DNA from 3 places in the Dactylosporangium sp. NPDC000244 genome. Region 1 is predicted to be linked to each of the others. Evidence: riboswitches for the same ligand, from Rfam matches in the RefSeq annotation. Region 1 holds a riboswitch; each other region holds the start of a gene.
The links. Region 1 has a riboswitch for cyclic di-AMP ahead of ABT369_RS39810 (NlpC/P60 family protein). Riboswitches for the same ligand answer to the same signal wherever they lie in the genome.

Region 1 (3,938 bases):
GGCCAGCTCCTCGCGGCGGGCGCGGCCGAGCCAGGCGACGGCGGCGAGGGTGCCGTAGCGCATGTGGTGGTGCCGGCCGAGCATCAGGTTCTCCACGACCGTGAGCTGGCGGAACAGCTCGACGTTCTGGAACGTGCGGGCGACGCCGAGCCGGGCGACGCGGTCGGGGCGCGCGCCGGTGATGTCGGTGTCGCCCAGCAGGACCCGGCCGTGTTGCGGGCGGTACACCCCGGAGATCACGTTGAAGATGGACGTCTTGCCGGCGCCGTTGGGGCCGATCACCGCGAAGAGCTCGTCGGCGCCGACGCTGAAGTCGACCCCGTTGATCGCCTTGACGCCCGCGAAGCTCAGCTGCACGTCCTGGAAGGTCAGCACATCACTCACGACGTCACCTCCGCAAGCTCCGGTGCCGCCGCGAGAACGCTGCGCCCATGGTGAGCGGCCCCTCCGCTCCGCTCCGGACCGCTCACGACAGCCACCGCTTCCGGCGCTTGTAGTGCTTGACCTCGCGGAACGAGTGGGCGGCGTGCGATCCCAGGTAGAACTCGCGGATGTCGTCGTCGGCGAGCAGCTCGGCGGCGGGCTTGTCGAGCACGACCTTGCCGTTCTCCAGCACGTATCCGTGCTCGGCGACGGAGAGCGCCATGGTCGCGTTCTGCTCGACCAGCAGCACGGCGGTGCCGGCCCGGTTGATCTCCACGATCAGGTCCCGCACCTGCTCGACCATGCGCGGGGCCAGGCCCAGGCTCGGCTCGTCCAGCAGCAGGTACTTCGGGTCGGACATGAGCGCCCGGCCCATCGCGAGCATCTGCTGCTCACCGCCGGAGAGGTAGCCGGCCACCGCCGCGCGCCGCTGCTTGAGCACCGGGAAGAGCCCGTACATGCGCTCCATCGCCTCGGCCGCGCCGCGGCGGCGGGTGTGGGCGCCCAGCCGCAGGTTCTCCTCCACGGTGAGCTCGGCGAAGGTGCGCCGGCCCTCCATCACCTGACTGATCCCGCGCCGCACGACCGCGGCGGGGCGCAGACGGTGGACGGGAGCGTCGCCCAGGGTGACGGAGCCGCGCGTCACGGCCCCGTCGTGCACGCCCAGCAGGCCGGAGAGCGCCCGCAGCAGCGTGGTCTTGCCGGCGCCGTTCGCGCCGAGGAGGGCGACGATCCGGCCCTCCGGGACGGCGAGGCTCACGCCCCGCAACACCAGCATCACATCGTCGTAGACGACCTCGAGGTTCTGGACCCGTAGCACGTGCGGACCCCCGAACTATTTGCACCGGCGGTGTAAGAAGTTAGGAGTATTTAACCCGCTTCCGCGTAGGAATCAAGCCCCGAATCTGTAACCGTCCGGCACCAATGTCACGGTCTGGCACGGGCGGCCAACCGGCGGTAATACGGACTTTTGGGGTAATAGATATCGAGCGGGACGCACGCCTTTCGCCTGCGAGATGATCACGTTAAGTTAGGCTCTGGCCTGCTCGGCAGTCCGCCGTCCAACCCGGACGGCGCCGGGCAAGCGCCGCCGAATCGACATCGCGCGCACCCGCCCCCGGGCGCGCGCGGCGAACCGGGGACCCGTGTTCTTCGGGGTGAATCCGCAATGCTGCGGTAGGGCGCTATCTCTTCCCGCCCGAACCCGTCAGCTAACCCGGTAGGCGGTGTCGGTGCAGAAGGGTCTTTCCTTGTCCACTGGACATCGTGCCCGCCGGTCGGTGCTGCGGACTCTGCTGATCGGGTTCGTCTCACTCACCGTGCTCGCACCCGCGACGGTCGCGCACGCGGATCCGTCGCTCGCCGACATCGAGGCTCAGCTCGACAAGTCGAACAAGGACCTCGAGGCCACGGTCGAGGCCTGGAACAAAATCAACATCGACCTGGCCGACTCCCAGAGCAAGGCGAAGACGCTCGAGGACAGCGTGGCGGCGACCAACGGCGCCGTCCAGGAGATCGCGATCGCCGCGTTCAAGACCAACGGCAACATGCGCAACCTCAACATCGTGCTCAACGCGACGACGTCGGGCTCGCTGATGGACCAGCTCTCGATGCTGCAGCAGATCACGCACCAGCAGCAGAAGAGCATCGAGGACTACAAGAACGACAAGGCCAAGCTGGACGAGACGATCGCGGCGCAGAACACGCAGAAGGCCGATCTCGAAAACCAGCGCAAGCAGATCGAGGGCGACGTCAAGAAGCTCGAGGACCTGCAGAAGAAGGCCAAGAACGCCGGCAGCACCAAGGTGAGCTCGCCCGGCACGACCAACGCCAAGGCGCCCGTCGTCGACGACGCGACCCGGCAGAAGGTCGTCAACTTCGCCTACGCCCAGCTCGGCGAGCCCTACAAGTGGGGCGCCGCCGGTCCGAACAGCTGGGACTGCTCCGGCCTGACCATGGGCGCGTGGGGCGCCGCGGGCGTGAGCCTGCCGCACAACGCGGCCAGCCAGTGGAGCAAGGTGGCCCACATCAGCAGCTCCCAGCTGCTGCCCGGCGACCTCGTCTTCTACAACGGGCTCGGCCACGTCGGCATCTACGTCAAGCCCGGCACCATCGTGCACGCCCCGCACACCGGCGACGTGGTGAAGGAGGCGCCGATCGGCGTCGACAGCATCTACGGGTACGGGCGGCCGAAGGTCTAGTTCGTCGCTTGTTCGAAGGGCCGCTCTTCTCACCGAAGGGCGGCCCTTCATCATTGGGGCATGGCGACCTGGGACCCGCAGCAGTACGAGCGCTTCGCCGACGAGCGCGCCCGCCCCTTCCGCGAGCTCGTGGCGCGCATCCCCACCACGTCCGCGGTCGCCGTCGTCGACCTCGGCTGCGGCCCCGGCACGATGACCGCCACCCTCGCGTCCCGCTGGCCGGACGCGGCGATCCTGGGCCTCGACTCCTCGCCGGCGATGATCGCGGCGGCCGCGGAGCACCAGACCGCCCAGCTGACCTTCCAGCTCGCCGACGCGGGCGAGTGGCGGCCCCAGCGCGGCTCCCTCGACGTCATCGTGGCCAACGCCTCGCTGCAGTGGGTCGGCGACCACGGGACGCTGCTGCCGCTGTGGGCGGCGGCGCTCGACGACGGCGGCACGCTCGCCTTCCAGGTGCCGCTCTCCTTCGACCCGGGCATGGCCGCGGTGGCGGCACGGGAGCGCTGGGCACCGCTGCTGGCGGGCGCATCGGGCACCACGGGTCCGCGCTCGGCGTCGCCGGTGCTGAGCGCGGCCGACTACGTGCGGCTCCTTTCCGCGGCCGGCCTCACCGTGGACGCGTGGGAGACGACCTACTACCACGTGCTGCCCGGCGACGACCCGGTCTTCGAGTGGTTCAAGGGCACCGGCCTGCGGCCCTACCTCGACGCCCTCTCCGGGGACGACCTCGAGGAGTTCACGGCGGAGGTCAAGGAGCAGATGCGGCAGTTGTACCCGCGCGAGCCCTTCGGCACGATCCTGCCGTTCCCTCGCCTCTTCGTCGTCGCACAGCGGGCCTGAAACCTTCGCGGCTCCCGGCTCCCGGCTCCCGGCTCGCGGCTCCCGTTTTCCCGGCCCCGTCTCCCGGCCCGCGGCCCCGTCTCCCGGCCCGCGGCCCCGTCTCCCGGCCCGCGGTCCTCGTTTCGCGGCTCGTGGCTTGTCGCGCATCGGACATGGCCCCGGCCCCTGCCACGGCCGCGCGTACGTGCCGACCGCGCCATAACGCCGTTCCCGTTCGCGCGAATCGTCGCGCATCGGGCATGACCTGCGTCAAATGGTTTACATCAGGACTTGATCTCGATTCATACGCTGAGGCGCGTGAGTAAAACCTGGAAGATCATTATTTTCGGCGGGATCGGCCTCTTCGTGCTCTGCTGCGGAGGCGGCGTCGCCGGGCTCTTCTTTGTCGTCAACGGCTCCACCAAAGCACCCAAGGCCGCGACCGGGGACTTCCTGACCGCGCTCGAGACCGGCAAGACCCAGGCCGCCTACGAC
Region 2 (3,938 bases), on a different contig from region 1:
CCCGGCCCGCAGCTCGAGTACCTGGTGATCTACGGCCCGACACCGGCGGAGATCCTGCGCAAGTACACGGCGCTGACCGGCCGCCCCGCCCTGCCGCCGCGGTGGTCGTTCGGCCTGTGGCTGTCGACCTCGTTCACCACCGACTACGACGAGGCGACGGTCACGCACTTCGTCGAGGGCATGGCGCAGCGGGACCTGCCCCTGAGCGTGATCCATTTCGACTGCTACTGGATGCGCGCCCTGCACTGGTGCGACTTCGAGTGGGACCGGCGGGTGTTCCCGGAGCCGGACAAGATGCTGCGCCGGCTCGGCGACCGGGGGCTGCGGCGCAGCGTCTGGATCAACCCGTACCTCGGCCAGCGCTCGCCCGTGTTCGAGGAGGCCGCCGCGGCCGGCTATCTGCTGCGCCGCCCGGACGGCACCGTGTGGCAGTCGGACCTGTGGGTCGCGGGCATGGGCATCGTCGACTTCACCAATCCGGCCGCGCGCGAATGGTTCGCGGGCAAGATCCGGACGCTGCTCGAGTCCGGGGTGGACGCCGTGAAGACCGACTTCGGCGAGCGGATCCCCACGGACGTGGTGTGGTTCGACGGGTCGGACCCGCAGCTCATGCACAACTACTATCCGTTGCTGTACAACCAGACGGTCTTCGACGAGGTGCGCCGGCACCGGGGCGAGGGCGAGGCCGTGCTCTTCGCCCGCTCCGCCACCGTCGGCAGCCAGCAGTTCCCCGTGCACTGGGGCGGCGACTGCGAGTCGACGTACACCGCGATGGCCGACTCGCTGCGCGGCGGGCTCTCCCTCGGCCTGGGCGGCTTCGGCTTCTGGAGCCACGACATCGGCGGATTCGAGGGCACGCCGTCCGCCGCGCTCTTCAAGCGCTGGGTGGCATTCGGTCTGCTCTCCTCGCATTCGCGGCTGCACGGCTCGGAGTCGTACCGGGTGCCGTGGGCGTTCGACGAGGAGGCGGTCACCGTCACCCGGCAGTTCGCGCAGCTCAAGAATGCCCTCATGCCCTATCTGTGGGCGGCGGCCGTGGACGCGCACCGGCGCGGGATACCGGTCATGCGAGCGATGCTGCTCGAGTTCCCGCAGGATCGCACGTCGTCGTTCCTCGATCGGCAGTACATGCTCGGCCCGGACCTGCTCGTCGCGCCGGTCTTCAGCGACGAGGGAGACGTCGAGTTCTACCTGCCCGGCGGGGCGTGGACCAGCTACCTCGACGGCACCACGGTGAGCGGGCCCGGCTGGGTCCGGCAGCGGCACGACTTCTCGTCGCTTCCCCTGCTGGTGCGGCCCGGATCGGTGATCGCCCTCGGCGCACGCACCGACCGGCCCGACTACGACGACGCGCTCGCCCCGGTGTTCGAGGTGTTCGGGATGGCCGACGGCGACCGGCGCGTCGCCACGCTCTTCGACGCGGCCGGCGAGGAGCGTGTGGTCGTCGACGTGACCCGGACGGGATCGCAGCTGCAAGCGGTCGTGACCCGCGGGCTGGAGCACCTGACCGAGGGCTGGACCGTGTGCTGGGTCACCGGGCCGCGCGGCCCGCGGCGAGGGCCCCGCGTGTCCGGCTCCGCCACCGAGCACACCCTGACCCTGGCCCTGGACTGAGCAACCGTCAGCCGCCGGCCCACGGATCTGACGGTCCGTGGGCCGGCGGCTGACGGCATGTCACGTCCTGATCGGACAGTGCGGGCAACGCCGCGTTGCGTAGTTGCGCGGAGAGCAGTTCTTCCGGCTAGCAGGTGTTTGCAGGGCCTGTGGCCTTGCGTAACGTCATTGATCGCTCGACCCGGTTCGTGCCCACAACAGGTGGCGCCGGGACGGGCCCGCTGAGTCGTGCCATGCACGAGCCGGGGACCCACCGCACGTCTGGGGTGAATCCGTGGGCCGAGTGCCCGCGGTAGGGCGACCTTCGCGCCCGAATCCGTCAGCTAACCCGGTAAGCGGATGCGTAAGGGAGATTCGCCTGTGCACAGCCGCAACCCCAGCTGCAGCCAATCTCGCCCGGAGCGTGCGCGCCCGGGTCTGCGTCGATCATCGGCGGCCGAGCGCTAACCACACGTAGGGCGGACCGCCGCCGCGCGGCGCCGACTGCGCTGCGGGCGAGCCGGGACGCGTTGCTCCGCGCTGCCACGCCGTGTTGCGGTGGCCGGCCCATGCGGCCTGCCCCGAGCGCCGTGCTGCGCGCACAACCCCCGATGCTCAACCCTGATCGATCGCCCCTGCGCGGGGTGTTGAGGAGAGTCGCAATGCATGCTGAACCCGTACGTGAGCAGGCCGGCCGCATCCGAGGCATGCGCCGGGTGCGAGCGGTCGCGATCTCGGGCGCGCTGCTCGCCGCGACCGCCGCGGCCGTCAGCGCGTGTGGCCAGGCCGCCGACACGTCGTCGGCCCCCGCTGCCGCGGTGGGTGCGCCGGCGGGCGGGCTTGATGCCGCCCGGGCCGTGCCCGACCCGTCCGCTCCGGCGCCGACGCAGTCGACGCCGGCGGCCCCCGCGGCCCCCGCGGAGAAGGTGCTCGCCTATGACTTCCAGTTGCAGCCCAACTTCTACTACTGCGGCCCGGCGGCCACCCGGATCGCGCTGACGGCGGCGGGTCACGCCATCACCCAGGACCGGGCCGCGTCGATGCTGGGCACCACCACGAACGGGACGAACTCGGCCCTGGACACCACCCGGGTGCTCAACAGCGTGATCGGCGACGGCAAGACGGTGTACCGGACCAGGGAGATCCCGGCCTACCCGGCGACGTCGGCGCAGGCGAAGCAGCTGCAGGCCGACGTGGTGTCCACCATCAGCAGCGGGCGGGCGGTCGTCGCCAACATCGCCGGGCACCTCACGGACAACGCCGGTGTCTTCCACTCCTACGAAGGCGGGCATTACCTCACCGTCGTGGGATACCAGGACGGTGGCAGCACGGTGAAGATCGCCGATCCGGCCAACCCCCGGGGCGACGGCACCTACTGGGTCAGCGCCCCGAAGCTGGCCGACTGGATCTCCCAGCGGGGCTACTCGTATTGATGTTTCCGACCGCGAACGTTCACCGGGGGCTCATTGAGCCCGACGCCGAGTACATGACATAGATGAAGGCCGACGTGCCGGGGTGGCGCGCTCCGGGTTGGAGGCCTTCACATGACAGCTCTGCGTCTCGCGCGTGGACGGCGATCGTCCGCGGCGGCGGTCGCGCTCGCCATCGCCGGCGCCGTGGCACTCGCGGCGCCGGCGGTGAGCTTCGCCGCCACGCCGGGCGACAGTCTGCCCTTCGCGTCGGCGGTGTTCCGGGCCACCCACAACAGCTACTCGGGCAACGTCGGTGGGAGCAGGGGCTCGATCACCGCTCAGCTCGACAGCGGCGTGCGCTTCGTCGAGTTCGACGTCCACGACAACGGGTACGCGACGAACCACGACTACTCGATCGGGCACAACGGCCCCGGCGACGCGGTCGACCACACCGGCAACCCGGCCTCCAACCTGCTGCGCGACTGGCTGCAGAGCGTCTCGGCGTGGTCCGCGGCGCACCCGTCGCACGCGCCGCTGGTGGTGATGCTCGACCTCAAGGACGACCTGACCGACAACCCGTCGTTCGCGGCCGGGAACCTGTCCGCGCTCAACCAGGAGCTGCGCGACGTGTTCGGGTCGCGGCTGCTGATGGCCAAGGACGTGCCGGGGGCGCTGGGGACGATCGGGTCGCTGCGCGGCCGGGTCCTGACGCTGCTGTCCGGCGACGCCGGGAGCCGCACCGAATACCGCCGCGATGCCGGCTTCCACCCGGCGGTCGCCATCAACGCGCGCGGCCAGGTCGTCGAGGTGCACGACTCGGGATCCGGCGCGCTCTGGTACTGGACCGGCACCTACGGCGCCGACGGCCGGATCACCTGGCTGCGTCACGGCCGCTACGACTCCGGGACGACCCCGGCGGTCGCACTCAGCGAC
Region 3 (3,938 bases), on a different contig from region 1:
GCGGCCGGGTGCGGCCGGGTCGGCGCGACCTTCTCGGCGGCCTCGAACACCGAGGCCATCCGTTGCAGCTTGTCCGGCTCGACGGTGCGCCGCAGCTGCTCGAACTCCTCGACTTCCTCGCTGGCGGCGTGCTCGCTGACGTCGGCCGCGAACGCGCCGAGCCGCTCGTCGAACCCCGGGTGGTCGACGCCCAGGTCGTACAGTTCCGACAGGACCTGCTTGGCCTCGGACTCCTCGCGGAGCCGGGCGTCGACGACCTGGTCGCCGCGGTCACCCAGCGCCCGGCGGGCCTCCGGGTGCACGATCTGCTCCTCAGCGCTCTCGTGCACGGCGAGCAGCCGGACCAGGTCGAAGAACAGCGTCCGCTTCTGGTCGCCCTGCGCGCTGGCGACCCGGTTGAACAGCGCCTTGATCTCGACGTGCTGGTTCATCAGGACGTCGACGACGTCCCGGTGCTGAGTCTGGGTCACGCGCCACCTCCTTCGTCTCCGCAGCCGACTACCCGCCGCCCCGGCCGCCTAACAACCCCGGGACGTGGGTGGATCACGGCACGGCGGTGACGATCTGCTCGGCGAGCGACTGCCACTGGGCGTAGGCGTCCGGGAACGCCGACACCTGGACCGTCTGCGCCGCCACGGTGATCGCCATCTGCTGCCAGCCGGAGACGTCCACGAGCGCGTTGTAGAAGCGGCGCGCGGACTCCGCCGGGTTCATCAGCTCCGTGACGGTGCCCCAGTTCGGCCGCTGCTGGAACAGCCCGACGGAGTCGTGGTCGCTGCCCACGCCCTCGTTGGGCAGGTTGAGCGACTCGGGAACGTTGGAGTTGGCGAGGTTGTGCAGGTGGCTCTCCTGCAGCGCGGTGGAGATGGCCACGACGAACGCGCGGCTGGGCAGGCCCATCTGCTGTCCGGTGCGGATGATCGTCACGGCGTTGTTCATCTCGGCCTGGGTCAGCTCGCCGACCGCGGCGATGACCGCCGGCGTCGGCGCGGCGGTCGTCGGCGCGGCGGTGGCCGTGCTCGGCGGCTGTGCCGTGGTGCCCGCCGTCGACGGCTTCGCCGGGGCGCTGGCCGCCGCCGACGGTTGCCGGCTGGGCGTGTCGCCGGTGCGTGCCTCGCCGCGGGATGCGCGGTTCTCGGCGTCGGCCGCCCGGTCGTCGGCGCGCTGGGTCGCCGACTCGTTCTGCGCCACGGCCAGCGCGCTTGGGCCGTGTGAGTTGAACAACAGCAGCGCGCCGATGACGGCGAACGCTACGACGGCGGCCGCGGAGTACAGGGCGATGCCCCGGCGGACCGGGAGGCGCCGGCCGGACGGTTCCTGCCGCCGGTGCCGCCCGGTGGTCTCATCGGCCGGCACGGGCGCACCTCGTCCGGAGCGAACGGTTCAGATTGTCGGGATGGTTGGGTTTGTTCGGGTGCTGCACGGAAACCTCGACAGGGTTCGACTCCGGGCCGGGGGGTCCGGTGCGGAGCAAGGGAATGCGCAATCGACCGTCCACTCGGGACAGTGGCGGTCGGGGCGTTGCGGTGGGGGCGGGGTCCGGGGCCGGAGGGTCAGCCGATGTGGCGATCCGGGCGCGCCGGCGGGTCCGCTGGGCGATGGGCCGAGGTATGGCTCCGCGAGAGGGCGTGCATGTACTGCTCCTTCCGGTGCCGCCTACCGGGTTAGCTGACGGATTCGGGCGGGAGGATCGCCCTACCGCGCGGCGCGTGGCCACGCGGATTCACCCCAGTGATGCTTGGGTCCCCGGCTCGTTCGAGTACGACTCGGCGGGCCGCCGCGCCGTCACCGGAACGGTGACGATCACTCGCGGCGAGCCTCATGACCATAGCGGCTTCTCAAGCGCAGGTGAACCCCTCGATCGGAAGTGCCGAGATGCGGCGTGCACCCCGGCCACCTGCGACTTTGCTCAGGAAACGGCGCCGATCGAAGGGAAGTTGATCGATGTATGCGTCAGACGGCCTGCACCACCGGCACCACGTCGGGGGCCTCGCGGCGGATCCGCTCGGCCGTGCGGTCGTCGGGCTGGGTCTGGGAGGCCCGCTCCGCCTCCACGCGCAGCCGGTAGCTGTCCACCTCGCGATCGACCTGCTCGGCGGTCCAGCCGAGCGCGTCGGCCATCAGCATGGCCACGGGGCGAACCGCCGTCATGCCCCGGTCGAACGTCTCGATCGAGATGCGCGTGCGGCGGGTGAGCACGTCCTCGACGTGCCGGGCGCCCTCGGCCAGCACGGCGTAGCGCACCTCCGCCATCAGGTAGTCGTCGGCGCCGGGCACCGGCCGCGCCAGGTGCGGGTCGGCGGCGAGCAGCTCCAGCACCTCGCGGACGAGGCTACCGTAGCGGCCGAGGAGGTGCTCGATCCGGGCGACGTGCAGGCCGCTGCCGGTCGCGAGCGCGGCGCGCTGGTTCCACAGGGCCGCGAAGCCGTCCGCGCCGACGAGCGGGGTCTGGTCGGTGCACGATGGGGGTACCGCCCTGTCCAGCCCGTGTACCGCGGCGTCCACGGCATCGGCGGCCATCACGCGGTACGTGGTGTACTTGCCGCCCGCGACCGCGACGAGCCCGGGCACCGGCGTGACGACAAGGTGCTCGCGGGACAGCTTGGAGGTGGGCTCCGACTCCCCGGCCAGCAGCGGGCGCAGGCCGGCGTAGACGCCCTCGACGTCGTCGTGGCGCAGCGGCGTGGCGAGGACCTGGTTGATCTCGCTCAGCAGGTAGTCGATGTCGGTGCGGGTCGCGGCCGGATGCGCCTTGTCCAGGGTCCAGTCGGTGTCGGTGGTGCCGACGATCCAGTGCCGGCCCCACGGGATGACGAACAGCACGCTCGTCGCGGTGCGCAGGATCATCCCGGTGGAGGAGCGGATCCGGTCGCGGGGCACGACCAGGTGGATGCCCTTGGAGGCGCGGACGTGGAACTGGCCGCGCTCGCCGATCATCGCCTGGGTGTCGTCGGTCCAGGCCCCGGTCGCGTTGACGACCTGCCGCGCGCGCACCTCGAACTCGCGGTCGTGCTCCAGGTCGCGCACCCGCACGCCGGTGATCCGGCCGCCCTCGCGCAGGAAGCCGATGACCTGCGCGCGGGACAGCACGTGCGCGCCGTAGGCGGCGGCGGTGCGGGCCACGAACAGGGTGTGCCGGGCGTCGTCGACCTGCGCGTCCCAGTACTGCACGGCGCCGACGAAGCTCTCCGGGCGCAGCGCGGGGCAGGCCCGCAGCGCGGCGCGGCGGCTCAGCTGGCGGTGGCGCGGAAGGGCGCCTCGTTCGCGCCCGGCCATGGTGTCGTACAGCGTGACGCCCGCGCCGACGTAGCCCCGCTCCCACACGTGGTGGGTGAGCGGGTAGAGGAACGGGACCGGCCTGACCAGGTGCGGGGCCAGGCGCCGCAGCAGCAGGCCGCGCTCGCGCAAAGCCTCGCGCACCAGCCGGAAGTCGAGCATCTCCAGGTAGCGAAGGCCGCCGTGGACGAGCTTGCTCGACCGGCTCGAGGTGCCGCTGGCGAAGTCGCGCATCTCCAGCAGCCCGGTGGTCAGGCCGCGGGTGACGGCGTCGAGGGCGCAGCCGGCCCCGACCACGCCGCCGCCGATGACGACGACGTCGAGCTCGGTGCCGGTCAGGGCCGCGACGGCCTCGTCCCGGGCGGTCGGTGACATGGTGCCGGTGTCGTACACGCTCAGGCCCCGATCTCGATCCAGTCCATGGTCCGCCGGACGGCGTCGTGCCAGTGCCGGTAGCCCTCGGCCCGCTGCTGCGGCGACCAGGTGGGCTCCCAGCGGTGCGATTCCTGCCAGTGGGCCCGCAGCTCCTGCGTGTCGCTCCAGAAGCCGGACGCGAGCCCGGCGGCGTAGGCGGCGCCCAGCGCGGTGGTCTCGGCGACCACGGGTCGGCTCACCGGCACGCCGAGGATGTCGGCCTGCAGCTGCATGCACAGGTCGTTGGC

Region 2: another riboswitch for cyclic di-AMP. It lies ahead of ABT369_RS06400 (C39 family peptidase); the one in region 1 lies ahead of ABT369_RS39810 (NlpC/P60 family protein).
Region 3: another riboswitch for cyclic di-AMP. It lies ahead of ABT369_RS06175 (hypothetical protein); the one in region 1 lies ahead of ABT369_RS39810 (NlpC/P60 family protein).

What each region holds. Positions count from the first base shown of each region.
Region 1 is NZ_JBEPEH010000033.1:138,499-142,436, forward strand. Features, by position in the region: gene ABT369_RS39800 (ABC transporter ATP-binding protein) at 1-384, opposite strand, end outside; gene ABT369_RS39805 (ABC transporter ATP-binding protein) at 467-1,201, opposite strand; cyclic di-AMP (ydaO/yuaA leader) riboswitch at 1,502-1,663, shown strand; gene ABT369_RS39810 (NlpC/P60 family protein) at 1,704-2,624, shown strand; gene ABT369_RS39815 (methyltransferase domain-containing protein) at 2,685-3,464, shown strand; gene ABT369_RS39820 (Rv0361 family membrane protein) at 3,762-3,938, shown strand, end outside.
Region 2 is NZ_JBEPEH010000003.1:351,538-355,475, forward strand. Features, by position in the region: gene yicI (alpha-xylosidase) at 1-1,614, shown strand, start outside; cyclic di-AMP (ydaO/yuaA leader) riboswitch at 1,824-1,967, shown strand; gene ABT369_RS06400 (C39 family peptidase) at 2,256-3,026, shown strand; gene ABT369_RS06405 (Ca2+-dependent phosphoinositide-specific phospholipase C) at 3,138-3,938, shown strand, end outside.
Region 3 is NZ_JBEPEH010000003.1:296,708-300,645, forward strand. Features, by position in the region: gene ABT369_RS06170 (hemerythrin domain-containing protein) at 1-470, opposite strand, end outside; gene ABT369_RS06175 (hypothetical protein) at 544-1,356, opposite strand; cyclic di-AMP (ydaO/yuaA leader) riboswitch at 1,639-1,782, opposite strand; gene ABT369_RS06180 (glycerol-3-phosphate dehydrogenase/oxidase) at 1,954-3,651, opposite strand; gene glpK (glycerol kinase GlpK) at 3,672-3,938, opposite strand, start outside.